One region of the Lutispora sp. genome, then DNA from elsewhere that is predicted to be linked to it. Evidence: a T-box and tRNA genes for the amino acid it is inferred to sense, from the RefSeq annotation. Region 1 holds a T-box; the other holds one or more tRNA genes.
What was found. The T-box of region 1 lies ahead of pheS (phenylalanine--tRNA ligase subunit alpha). A T-box ahead of a tRNA ligase gene usually reads a tRNA of that ligase, here a tRNA-Phe.

Region 1 (6,898 bases):
GCATAAAAGACCGAAAGGTCTTTTTTATTTTATTTCTTTCCACTTCCACATTGCATTTAGTTTTAAAAGAGGTTAGGATGAAGATAATAAACAAAGGGAAATATTAATTATACTCGGCTGGATTTTAATAAGTGGAGCTGAAAAGCCAAGAAAGATGGAAAAGAAGATTGATTGAAGGTGAACATATGATACAAGCCATAACCAGTAGTCAAAATAAAATTATCAAACATGCAAAGTCTTTACATATGAAGAAATACAGGGATTCCAATGAACAATTTCTAATAGAGGGAATCAAGCTCATAAGAGAAGCTCTGACCTACGATGTTTCTATAAATACCCTGTTATATCATAATAAAGTTTCTAATAATCCTGATATTCAGGAGATCATCAATATATGCTTGGGAAGGGGTGTATCTGTATACGAGTTAGAAGAAAAACCTTATTTAGATATCAGCGAAACAAAGACACCTCAAGGCATAATATGTATTGGACACAAGAGGACTTATGATATTAATTTACTTATTAAGAGAGATAGATATAATGTGGTGATTTTAGAAGAAGTTCAGGATCCTGGAAATGTTGGCACTATTATAAGGACTGCAGATGCTTTCGGATTTGATTTTGTTATATTGTCAAAAGGCTGTGCTGATATTTATTCAGGGAAAACCATTAGATCCACTATGGGTTCATTGTTCCATATTCCCGTTATAGATAATGTAGACCTTGTAGATGTAATATCCACCCTCAACCAGGTTGAAGTCCTCACTTTAGCGACAACACCTCGTGGCGGTATTGCCTGTTATGATATTGATTATAAGAATAAGAATGCTATTGTTATAGGCAACGAATCGAAGGGGCTTTCTGACGCAGTAATGGATAAGGTGAAAATCAAAGCTAATATTCCTATGTTGGGAAAAGCAGAATCTTTGAATGCCAGTGTAGCCGCATCTACTATTATGTATGAATTAATGAGATATAAGCTGTTAACAGCTAAAAATGACTTATAAATATTGTAATAATGAGTATCATGTGTTATAATTCAGAATAAGTTTATATTAACTATACAATACTATCTATGAAGGAAAGAGTAGGATATATCAAGTATAAGAGATATGGTGTCGTGGCTGAAAGCACCATTTACTGTGATATATCTGAAGTTCATTCTGGAGATTCAGAGCTGAAAACAGTAGGTTCTGACGGCATAACCGTTAAATTTTAGAGAGGCCTTTATGGCAACTAGGGTGGTACCGCGGAAACCTTCGTCCCTTTTTTTGGAATGGAGGTTTTTTTATTTATATGAATAATCCAGCGAAAGGAGTTTTATAAATGAGGGAGAAGCTAGAAAAGATAAAAAGTGAATCAATTATAGAAATTGATAATGTTGAATCAGCGCAGCAACTTGAAGAAATCAGAGTTAAGTATCTTGGGAAAAAAGGTCAACTAACTCAGTTACTACGCGGTATGGGTCAATTGAGTCCTCAAGAGAGGCCGATAATTGGACAATTTGCAAACGAAATTAGGGATTTAATAACAGAAAAGATTGAACAGACAGCATATTGCCTAAAAAGAAAAGACTTAGAAAAAAGACTGAGAAGTGAATTTATTGATGTCACCATGCCGGGAAGGAAAAAGAAGCTGGGGAATAAGCATCCACTGACTAAAGTATTAAACGAAATTGAAGATATTTTTATTGGAATGGGCTTTAGCATAGTTGAGGGACCTGAAATTGAAAAAGCATATTATAATTTTGATGCATTAAACCATAGTAAATATCATCCTGCAAGGGATATGCAGGATACATTCTATATAACTGAAGAATTGTTATTGAGGACTCAGACTTCGCCAAATCAAGTAAGGACAATGGAAAGACAGAAGCCTCCAATAAGAGTTATTGTGCCAGGGCGAGTATATAGAGCAGATGAAATTGATGCAACCCACTCCCCTATGTTCCATCAAATAGAAGGTTTGGTAGTTGACAAAGGTATTACAATGGCAAATCTGAAAGGAACATTAGATGTGTTTGCTAAGAAACTCTATGGAGAGCAGACCCAAACTAAATTTAGACCTCACCATTTTCCATTCACAGAGCCAAGCGCAGAGATGGATTGTACATGTTCTGCCTGTGGTGGGGAAGGATGCCGCATATGCAAGAATACAGGCTGGATTGAAATTTTAGGTGCAGGCATGGTTCATCCCAATGTGCTTGCAAATTGTGGTATAGATCCGGAAGTTTACTCAGGATTTGCATTTGGTATGGGCTTGGATAGAATAGCCATGTTAAAATATGATATTACAGACTTAAGACTCATGTTCGAAAATGATAAAAGATTTTTGGAACAGTTCTAGGGAGGAGGAATAAAGATGCTTGTACCGATTAAATGGTTGAAAGATTATGTTGATATGGATATAGATATAAAAGAATTCGTTGATGCAATGACTATGTCAGGCTCAAAGGTAGAATCTGTTGAAGAAATGGGGCAAAACATTAATAAAATTGTTGTAGGAAAGATATTAGAGATAGTGACCCACCCCAATGCAGATAGCTTATTGGTTACTAAAGTAGATGTAGGTGAGGAAGTACTGCAGATAATAACCGGGGCTACAAACATAAGGGTGAATGATTTTGTTCCAGTAGCATTGCATGGTTCTACGCTACCTAACGGGACAAAAATAAAAAGGGGAAAACTTAGAGGTCTTGAGTCCAATGGAATGTTATGTTCACCAGATGAATTAGGATTGGATGCAGAAAGTCTTCCAGAGGGAGTAGATATGGTGGATGGTATATATATACTGCCTCATGAATATCCTTTAGGTCAAGACATCAAAGAAGTATTAGGTTTTGATGATAAAATTGTGGAATTTGAAATAACCAATAACAGACCTGATTGTCTAAGTATACTAGGTATAGCCAGGGAAGCAGCAGCAACCTTTGGGCTTAAAATGAAGTATCCTAGTATTGAAGTATCAGGAAAAGAAGGGTATATATCAGATTATATTTCTGTAAGTGTTCAGGATACTGATCTCTGTCCCAGATTTGCAGTAAGAATAATAAAAAATGTTGAGGTTAAGGATTCTCCTGCATGGATGCAGGATAGGCTTCTAAAAGCAGGTATAAGACCGATAAACAACATAGTTGACATAACAAATTACGTTATGTTGGAAACAGGCCAACCTATGCATGCTTACGATTTAAACATGCTGGAAGGTAAAAAGATAATCGTTAGAAGAGCTAAGGAAAATGAAAAAATTGTAACTCTTGATGAAGCAGAAAGAACATTGGACAATGAAACATTGGTAATTGCAGATGCTAATAAAGCAATTGGCATAGCAGGAATAATGGGTGGATACAATAGCGAAATAAAAGATGACACAAAAACTATTGCCTTGGAAAGCGCGGTTTTTAACTCAATCAATGTTAGATTATCTTCTAAAAAATTGGGATTGAGAACTGAAGCTTCTTCAAGATTCGAGAAAGGTTTGGATGTAGAAACTGTACAATTTGCAATAGATAGGGCTTGCCATCTGGTTGAGCTGTTACAGGCAGGAGAAGTAGTTGAGGGAATGATTGACATATACCCTGTCAGGAAGGAAAAAAGAGTCATGGAATTAAGGCCTGACAGAGTCAATCAGCTTCTGGGAACTGATATTCCTGTAAGCAGAATTAAACAGGTTTTAGAATCTCTTGAATTTGAAGTTACAGGAGATGAAATATTGAAAGTTATTGTGCCTACTTTCAGAGATGATGTAACCATAGAAGCAGATTTGATAGAAGAAATCGCCAGAATATATGGATATGAGAATATACCTGGAAAACTGATGGATACAACATTCACCCAAGGGGGCAGAAACACTAAGCAAAAAATAAGAGAAATGGTTAGAGCTAATTTAGCAGCCCAAGGTTTATATGAGACATATACGTACTCCTTTGTAAGCCCTAGCGTGTTCAATCAGATAAATTACAAAGCGAATAACCCTTTAAGAAAGGCAATTAAGATCATTAACCCTCTAGGAGAGGACCAGAGTATAATGAGAACTACTATAATTCCTAATATGCTTGAAGTAATAAGCAGAAACTATAATAGGAAAATAAGCGAGGCAATGTTTTATGAGCTATCTAAAGTGTATTTAGCAGAAGAGTTGCCTTTAAAAGATTTAGCTTATGAAAGAGATACTCTGATAATAGGAATTTACGGAGATGTGGATTTTTATGATTTGAAGGGTATAATTGAGAATGTGATGGCTGAACTAAATATTAGTAGTTATAGAGTGCTTCCATCAAATCATGAAACTTTCCACCCTGGAAGAACCGCAGAATTATTGATAAATAATAAAAGAATAGGGTATCTGGGAGAGATACATCCTGATGTTTTAGATAATTATGATATTCCAACTAGGGTATATATAGCAGAGTTGGATTTTGAAGAGATAGCTATTCAGTCTAATTTGGATATAAAATACAAACCGCTTCCTAAATATCCTTCCATTGAAAGAGATATTGCAGTAGTGGTAGCAGAGGAGATCACAGCAGCTCAAGTGGAAGAGATTATAAGAAACAAGGGAGGAAAGCTTGTTTCAGATGTGAAACTTTTCGACATATACAGGGGCTCTCAAATAGAGGAAGGGTATAAGAGTATGGCTTATAGCATAGTATACCGTTCAGATGAAAAAACTCTTTCCGAAGATGATATTACAAAGGTTCATAATAAAATATTGAATTCCTTAGCAAACCAAGTAGGAGCAATATTGAGAAGCTAGTTCCTATAAGTGGCATGAATACTATGTATTCATGCCACTTATAAGGGTTATGGAGTGATTGGTTTGAATGAAATAATAAAGGTATTAAACCTGAAAAAATATTTTGAAATCCATGATGTTAAAAATTCAGAAAAGAAATATGTAAAAGCAGTTGATGGAATTTCTTTTTCAATCAACGAAGGGGAAACTTTAGGTTTGGTTGGTGAAAGCGGTTCAGGTAAGACAACTACTGGTAAACTGATTCTAAATCTGATTAAGCCTACTTCAGGAGATATATTTCTGGAAGGAAAGAGCTTAAAGAGTTTTAATAAAAAAAACATGAAAAAATTTAGAAAAGATATTCAAGTTGTATTTCAAAATCCTTATGCTGCATTGGACCCTAAGATGACTATAAGAGATATACTTATTGAACCATTGAGCATTCATAAAATCGTATCCAAGTATGAATACAACAATGAAGTTAGAAGGCTTTTGAGTATAGTAGGCTTAAGCGAAAAGGATATGAATAAGTTTCCCCATGAGTTTAGTGGAGGTCAAAGGCAGAGGATTGGAATTGCAAAAGCTATAGCGGTTAGGCCAAAATTTATTATATGTGACGAACCAGTCTCAGCTTTGGATGTTTCTGTTCAATCTCAAATACTGAATCTTCTCTGCGATTTACAAAGAGATTTGAAAATATCCTACCTGTTTATAGCTCATGGTTTGAATGTTATCAGACATGTATCGGATAAAGTTGCCGTAATGTATTTAGGAAAGATTGTAGAATATGGCGATACAAAATCTGTATTTGATGATTGTGCTCATCCTTATACTAAAGCATTGGTTTCTTCGGCACCCATACCTGATCCTAAGAGGAAGAATAATAATATTGTATTAAAGGGAGAGATACCAAGTCCTATAAATATACCTGAAGGATGTCCTTTCCATCCAAGATGTAAAGATGCTATTGAAATATGTAAAAATAAAAAACCTTTTCTTAGGAAGGTGACTGGGGACCATATGGCAGCTTGCCATCTTATTTGATGTAAAAAAAAGGTGGGGTCAAATTGATAACTCATAGAAACATTATAAGAAAGATATTTTCCAGGGTATTAGTTTTATTCGCTTTTACATATATAAGTATTTTTATATTTAGCATTCCTCAAGGCTATAGTTGGAAGATAATTGATGGAAGATTTGTATCAACATATCCTTTATACATGATAGTTAAGAGATGTAATAACATCTTTATTTCACTTCTTGAATTAAATCTTGGCCATAGTATGATGGGAAAAGCATTAAATGAAATACTTTTTACATCTTTTAAAAGAACAGCTTTGTTGATTTCTTCTTCTATTGTTCTAGCTTTTGTGTTAGGAGTCTTTAAAGGCATATCAGACAGCAATAAAGGGAATAAAAACTGTGCATCTACTAAGGTTCTAATTTCGGTGATACCCATATCTATACCAGATGTATTAATCGCTGCTATAATGCAGAGTTTTGCAATATGGCTAAACAAAAAAGACATATATATGTTTAGAGTTGCAGGGACTGGTACTCTGGCGCATTCATTTTTACCCATCATAGCATTATCTATTCTTCCTGCTTTTTACATTGCAAGAATTACATCATTGGCAGTTAACGACTGCTATAAAAAAGCATATGTACTAACAGCACTGGGTAAGGGCTGCTCTTCTGCGAGAATACTATGGAATCATGTAATGAGAAATGCAATAAGAGGTATTGTTGAAGGATTACCCAGTATTACATCAATAATTATAAGCAATACTCTAATAGTTGAATATATGTTTTCCTATCCTGGTCTCACAACATCCTTAATGAATCATATTACAATGGGTGATGGGAGAAGTTCTGCAATTATTATTGTTTTTATAGGAAGCTTTTATTTCATTTTAAATGGGTTGTTTCATGTTGTAAGTGCTGTTGTTAATAAATCTAACAGGAGGGAGGCAATATGAAAAAAATCAATATGCCCCTTCTCATTGGAAGTATTATATTAATATTCATTTTTGGAATGTGCTTGTATCCTGAATATTTTTCAGAAGCAGATCCTTATGGAAGAGAAAGAACCCAATATGTATATGAAAATGGAAATAGTACTTTAATTATACCGCCTATACCGCCTAATGATGAATATCCTTTG
Region 2 (6,898 bases), on a different contig from region 1:
AAAGCTATTATGACATAAATACATTTCCTTTTTATATTCTTCACAAAGTGTGTTGTAGTTAGAGTTCCTCAAAATATTTAAAGCCTGTTGAGCCTGATTTATGTAATAGTCAACATTATTATAATATAAATTGTCGAAATCATTTTTATTATCCTTGTTTTTAAGGTAATCTTTGAAACTGTTTAATGAATTTAGTTTGTCGCTAAATATTTTTGGTAATTTCCCAATATTATTTTTAATTTTTATTTTTTTAGAATAAAAACCTTTTGCTTTGTTGTGAAATTCTGCTAATAATGTAACACTATCGATTATGTGTTCGGATACATTAAAATTGACTTCATCAGCATTGATCCAATTAGTTAAATAGTAGGTAGAATTCTTCCTTTGAATAATCATTTCACCTGAAATACTGCGAATTGGTTTAGCTACTTTATTAAAACCTTTCATCCTTAAGTATTCCATAATATTTATACTTTTTATTGCTCTCTTTTCCCCATTACCTATTTTTTTTAGGCAATAACAATCATTAGGTGTATTTATTTTGTAGACACTTCTTATTTTTTGAATGTTAATTACATTTAAAGAATATTGTTTTAGTATTTTTTCAATTTCAAGTTGTTCAAGAAAAGTCATATTTGAATCTTTATATATATGTGTTAAACAACTAACCAATTATATCAACTCCCATATGATACATCATTACATTATATTTATTCTAGCGATAATATATAATCAAAATGGTACAAAATATTAATTAATTCCATGATTATTATGTTGACATGTAATTAAAATTGTAGTAACATTAATAATGTTGCTGCTAAGGGCCTTTAGCTCAGTTGGTTAGAGCAACCGGCTCATAACCGGTTGGTCCGGGGTTCGAGTCCCTGAAGGCCCACCATATATATGCCTTGGTAGCTCAGTCGGTAGAGCAGAGGACTGAAAATCCTCGTGTCGGTGGTTCGATTCCGCCCCAAGGCACCATAAAAGAAAAAAACAGAGAGAAATCTCTGTTTTTTTATTACTTGTTTTTCAGCTTATAAAAGAAATTTTTCATAGGCTCAAGGTTATATTTTTGTGCTGAAATTATTTGTTCTGTGCTTCCGACAAACAATACTCCTTCAGGGCTTAGTGATTTACTAAATTTCACATAGATGCTGTTCTTTGCTTCTTCAGTAAAGTAGATTAATACATTTCTGCATGTTATAATATCACAATCACCTGGATACTTGTCCATCAAAAGGTTGTGTTTTTTAAACTCAACACATTTTTTTACTTCTTCTTTTATATTATATGTAGTAGAATTTTTAATAAAAAACTTGCTTATGAATTCACTCGGGAGATTTGCTAAGCTCTTATCACTATAAACTCCTATTTTTGCCTTATTTAAGGCATCATCATCAATGTCTGTGGCATAGACCTTTATATCTTTTAAATCCATAAACTTGTTTAGTAACATAACCAGAGAATAAGGTTCTTCTCCTGTGGAACAGGCAGCGCTCCATATTTTTAAATTCTTTTTTCTAGATAATAGATTGGGTATTATTTCTTTTTCTAAAATCTCCCACTGAGAAGGATTTCTGTAAAATTCTGATACATTAATTGTTAAATAATTTATAAACTCATTGAATAAACGAGTATCTTTTAATAAAGCATTATAATATGAATCATAGTCATTAAAATTATTTCTTGTGATCAATGAATCTATTCTTCTTTTCATTTGTCTTTCTTTGTAGCATGATAGATTTATATTTGTTAATTTAAATATTTTTTCTTTAAATTCTTCATACCCGATTAGCATAGAAGACACCTCGCAAGCAATTTTATTTCATTTGACCCAATTCTAACACAAAAATTACATAAAAAAAAGTCGTGATATGTGAACATATCACGAAAACAGAATGTAAAGGGGGTCTCAATGTATTTTGTGAGGTCATTAAGTATTATTTACAATATTTTAAAATTAATACATGAAAATAATAAAATTATAAAAAATATGTCAATCTTAACTTAAAAGCAAGATTGACATATTTTTTACTTATCCAATATTATAAATGTTTACTGTTCTACTTCTTTCATGCTTAGGCTTAATTTCTTTTCAGAAATATTTATATCAATAATTTTAGCTTTTACAATTTGATTTATTGTCAGCACATCAGACGGTTTTGCTATTCTTTCATCTGATATTTGGGAAATGTGTATCAACCCATCTACTCCAGGCTCAACCTCTACAAAAGCACCGAAGGGAGCAAATCTAAGAACTTTAACATCAATAATATCTCCTACATTGTATTTGTCTTCTATTGTAGACCAGGGCTCCGGCATTGTTTGTTTTAAGCCCAATGAAATTTTGTTTTTATCTTTATCTAGAGCAAGTATTACAGCTTCTACTTTATCGCCAGGTTTTACAACTTCTGATGGATGGTCTATTCTTGAGTATGATAATTCAGAAATATGGATTAAACCATCTACTCCACCTACATCAACAAAAGCTCCAAAATCAGTAATCCTTTTTACCTCACCCACAATTTTTTGTCCAACTTCTGCACTAGCCCAAAATTCATTTGCTTTTTTCTCTTTTTCCTCTAATAAGAAGTCTTTCCTGGAAACGATCACTTTTTTATTATCTTTGTCAAACTCAATAATTTTAACATTTATTTTGTCATTTTTATAAGACTCTAGATCACTGACGTATTTTAAATCAAATAAGGATGCAGGCATAAAAGTTCTTATTCCATAAACCTCTACAATACCTCCACCTTTTACAATTTCTTTTATAACACCTGGTACAGAAGTCTTTTCATTAAAGGCATATTCTAGTTTATACCAGTTCTTCTCAGCATCTACTAACTTTTTAGATAATACTACATTGCCTTCTCCATCATTTATGCTAACAACCTTAACTTCAATTTCATCACCAATTTTCACTAGTTCAGAAACTTTTAAATCCATATCCCAAGTTAAATCTTCTTTTTTAACTATTCCGTCAGCCTTATAGCCTATATTTACAATTACCTCTTCATCATTTAAAGATATTACAGTACCTTTTACTGTTTCACCAGGATGAAGAGATTTAAAACTTTTTTCATATTCCTCCATCATGTTTTCGTTACTAAAGTCTTGCATTTTTCTTATAACCTCCTTAATAATCCAATCAGGCGTTGAAGCTCCTGCTGTTATTCCAACTGTTTCCGCCTTCATGAGCTTTTCTTTTGGCAAATCCTTGGCAGTTTCTATATGGTAGGTATTATTACAAAACTGTTTAGCGATTTCATATAGCTTTATAGTATTTGAACTATTGAAACCACCAATAACTATCATTGTGTCAACATTTTGTGCTAATTCTCTTACAGATTTTTGTCTATTCTCTGTAGCACTGCATATAGTATCGTAAATTTCTACATCTTTAAATTTATCTTTAACCCTTTCTTTAATTCTATGCCAAAGATTTTTAGAAAATGTTGTTTGTGCAACTAAACATATTTTATCATAATAAGAGAGTTTGTCCACCATTTTTTCATCGTCTATTACGACAGCTTCATTATTACACCATCCATTAATGCCAATAACTTCAGGGTGGTTTTTATCACCAGCGATTATTATTTTGTAACCCTTGGCATGTTTCTCTTCAACAATTTTATGAATTCTTGAAACAAATGGGCATGTGCAATTTACAGTACTTAATCCTCTTGAGTTCATTTCTTCTAGAACCGTTTTGGGCACTCCATGAGATCTTATTATTATTAATGAATCCTTATCAATATCATCTAAAAGACTCTCAATCTCTATTACACCTTTGTTTCTTAAATCCTCTGTAACTTGTTTATTATGGATTAATGGTCCATAAGTGAATACTCTTTTTTCTTTGTTATTTTCTATGGTCTTTAATGTTTGGGCTACAGCATTTTTTACACCGAAACAAAATCCTGCATTCTTATCCAAAATTATTTTCATAATATCACCCATAATTTCTAATTGTTTTCATAATATCTATACTAATATTCGTATAATCCTCGTTTTTTAGTTTTAAATCAAAATACTTGTCAAGAAATATTGTTTTACCCACCCTTATTATTGTCTTGTTAAAGAACTTATAGTTAGTGTTAATTGATATAGGCACAATAGGACATTTTGATTTTATTGCCAGCATTGCGATGCCCGGTTCAGCTTTTAGTTCTCCAGTTTTGTTTCTTGTTCCTTCAGGAAATATACCAATATTTTGTTTTTCTTGAAGGAGTTTTAGCGAGATCTTTATGCTCTTTAAATCCGCTTGACCTCTTTTAACCGGATAAGCACCTAAATTACTTAATATATATCCAAAAAATCTATTAGAAAATAGTTCACTTTTAGCCATAAAATTAACCTTTTTAGGCAGATTAGCTGCTATAAGAATAGGGTCAATAGCTTTAGCATGATTTCCGCATACTATATATCCATCATCTTGTGGAAGATTGTCTAATCCTTCAATTTTAACACTATATAATAAGTTAAATAACGGTTTTAATATGAATTTAATTATATTATAAAACAATTCTACACTTCCCCCTTTATAGAAATATAATATAACATTTCTGATACAACTTCATCAACATTTTTACCGCTTGTATCAATTAAAATAGCATCCTCAGCCTGTCTTAAGGGGGAGGCTTCTCTATTGGTATCTATATAATCTCTTTCAATAATTTGCTTTTTAATTTCTTCTAAAGTAAATTTCTCTTTATCTAAAAGTTCATTATATCTTCTTCTGGCTCTTTCCTCTATAGAAGCAGTTAAGAAAAACTTTATAAATGCCCTAGGAAAAACCGTTGTCCCAATATCCCTTCCATCAACAACAACATTTTTATTTGCTGCTATTTTACGTTGTATGTTGACTACAATATCCCTTATTTCAGGGATCATCGCTATATATGATACTTTGGTGTTTACAGTATTCTCCCTTATTTCTGCGCTTATATCAACACCATTTAAATAGATGCTGTTATTCATAAAATCTATTGTTGAATTTTTTGTATGATGGATAATAGCCTCAACATCATTGATATCTATACCTAACTTAATAACTATGTATGTTATAGCCCGAAATAAAGACCCTGAATCGATATGCGTATAACCAAGTTTTATAGACAATCTTTTTGCAACAGTGCTTTTCCCTGCGCCTGCAGGACCATCAATAGCAATAACTTTATATTTCAAAACAACAACCCCCTATTTAAGCTTCACTCTCCCGATGGTAACTATATTACCCACTATATTATACATCATGCCTGTTTTGGGGAAAATTACATTTTCCGTAGTATCTAATATCATTATTTTTAATTCTTTATTCAAACCTGTCCCATCAATTTCAATTACATTATCATTGTACACATTTAAATCTATAATTTCTGTTCCCTCATTTTTTATCAATTCTCCGTTTATGTATATCTTAATTTTCGATACATCCATATTGTTTTCTGCTTTTAATCTTATCACACCTTTAGATTCATAGTGATAACTTTCAATAATTGCCTCTCCTTCAAGCTTTATAGTAGAATTTAAAGGTATAATATCTAAATCCAGAGCAATAATAGACTGGATAAATAGAGTTAGAGACAATAATAGGGTAAGGACTTTTCTTAGTTTTTTCCCTATGCTTTCCCACCACTGAATATATTGAAGTTTCTTTTTATCCAATCTTGAGCTCATAATATATCCCCCAAAAGAATTTAATGTCTTTATTATGATGCTCAAAAATTCCAGTTTATAATCAACAATTTAAGCCTGCTGTATAACCTGTAGAAAATGCAATTTGCAAATTATATCCGCCTGTAAAAGCGTCTATATCCAAAATCTCTCCTGCAAAATACAATCCCTTAACAATTTTTGATTCCATGGTTTTAGGGTTAACCTCTTTAATATTCACACCTCCGGATGTAACAATTGCTTCTGATATAGGTCTTGTACCAATTATCTCAAATGACAAGCCCTTAAGCAGATTTACAATAAACCTTCTTTCTTCCCTTGTTATCTGATTAACCTGCCTATCTTCTGGTATGCCTGAAAGTTTTATGATTACTGGAATCAGCTTTTTGGGGAGTAAATCATCTAATGAATTCTTATAATATTTATTTTTATATAGTTCAAAATCCTTTAAAAGCCTCCTGTCAAGCTCTTCGTGTGTTAATCCAGGCTTCAAATCAATCATTATGTATGTCTGTTTATTCTTATATATTTTTTCAGAGATATAGAAACTAGCTGATAGAATCAAAGGCCCAGATAAACCATAATGAGTGAATAACATCTCTCCAATATCCTCGAAAAGCACTTTATTGTCGCATATTGCTTTAACGGATACATTTCTTAAGGATAAACCTTGGATATCCTTGATAAATTCTTCTTTAACTACTAATGGTACTAAAGATGGCCTTAATTCTGTAATCTGGTGTCCAAGCTTTTTAGCAAACTCATAGCCATCGCCTGTTGAGCCTGTTAGAGGATAAGATAAGCCTCCTGTAGCAATAATAACGGATGAACAATATATAAAACCACCTTCAAGTTCTAAGCCTTTGATTTCATCCTTCTCAGCAATAATTGATTTTATCTTAGTACCGAGCCTTACCGCAACATTATTATTTCTTAAGTGCTTTTCCAAGGCTTTTATAACATCACTGGATTTATCAGATAATGGAAAAATTCTTCCACCTCTTTCGACTTTCGTTTTCAAACCTAATTTATTAAAAAAATCCACTAAATCATCATTGAAAAAGTTATTAAAGGCGCTGAATAAGAACTTAGAGTTTCGAGTTATATGTGTAATAAATTCTTCTTTATCAGCAGAATTTGATAGGTTACATCTACCTTTTCCTGTAATGAATAGTTTCTTGCCTAATTTATCATTTTTTTCTATAAGCAAAACTTTTTT

Region 2: it has a tRNA-Phe gene. The T-box ahead of pheS (phenylalanine--tRNA ligase subunit alpha) is inferred to sense a tRNA for this amino acid. The anticodon was not compared.

The regions. Positions count from the first base shown of each region.
Region 1 is NZ_JAWLCK010000007.1:18,745-25,642, forward strand. It holds gene rplT (50S ribosomal protein L20) at 1-6, shown strand, start outside; gene ACESM9_RS02455 (TrmH family RNA methyltransferase) at 132-1,007, shown strand; T-box leader at 1,067-1,270, shown strand; gene pheS (phenylalanine--tRNA ligase subunit alpha) at 1,327-2,346, shown strand; gene pheT (phenylalanine--tRNA ligase subunit beta) at 2,362-4,755, shown strand; gene ACESM9_RS02470 (ABC transporter ATP-binding protein) at 4,819-5,778, shown strand; gene ACESM9_RS02475 (ABC transporter permease subunit) at 5,802-6,713, shown strand; gene ACESM9_RS02480 (ABC transporter permease subunit) at 6,710-6,898, shown strand, end outside.
Region 2 is NZ_JAWLCK010000027.1:20,191-27,088, forward strand. It holds gene ACESM9_RS06280 (CotS family spore coat protein) at 1-633, opposite strand, end outside; tRNA gene ACESM9_RS06285 (tRNA-Ile) at 822-898, shown strand; tRNA gene ACESM9_RS06290 (tRNA-Phe) at 906-981, shown strand; gene ACESM9_RS06295 (CheR family methyltransferase) at 1,019-1,798, opposite strand; gene ACESM9_RS06300 (bifunctional 4-hydroxy-3-methylbut-2-enyl diphosphate reductase/30S ribosomal protein S1) at 2,056-3,963, opposite strand; gene ACESM9_RS06305 (lysophospholipid acyltransferase family protein) at 3,956-4,528, opposite strand; gene cmk ((d)CMP kinase) at 4,531-5,190, opposite strand; gene ACESM9_RS06315 (hypothetical protein) at 5,203-5,682, opposite strand; gene ACESM9_RS06320 (NAD(P)/FAD-dependent oxidoreductase) at 5,744-6,898, opposite strand, start outside.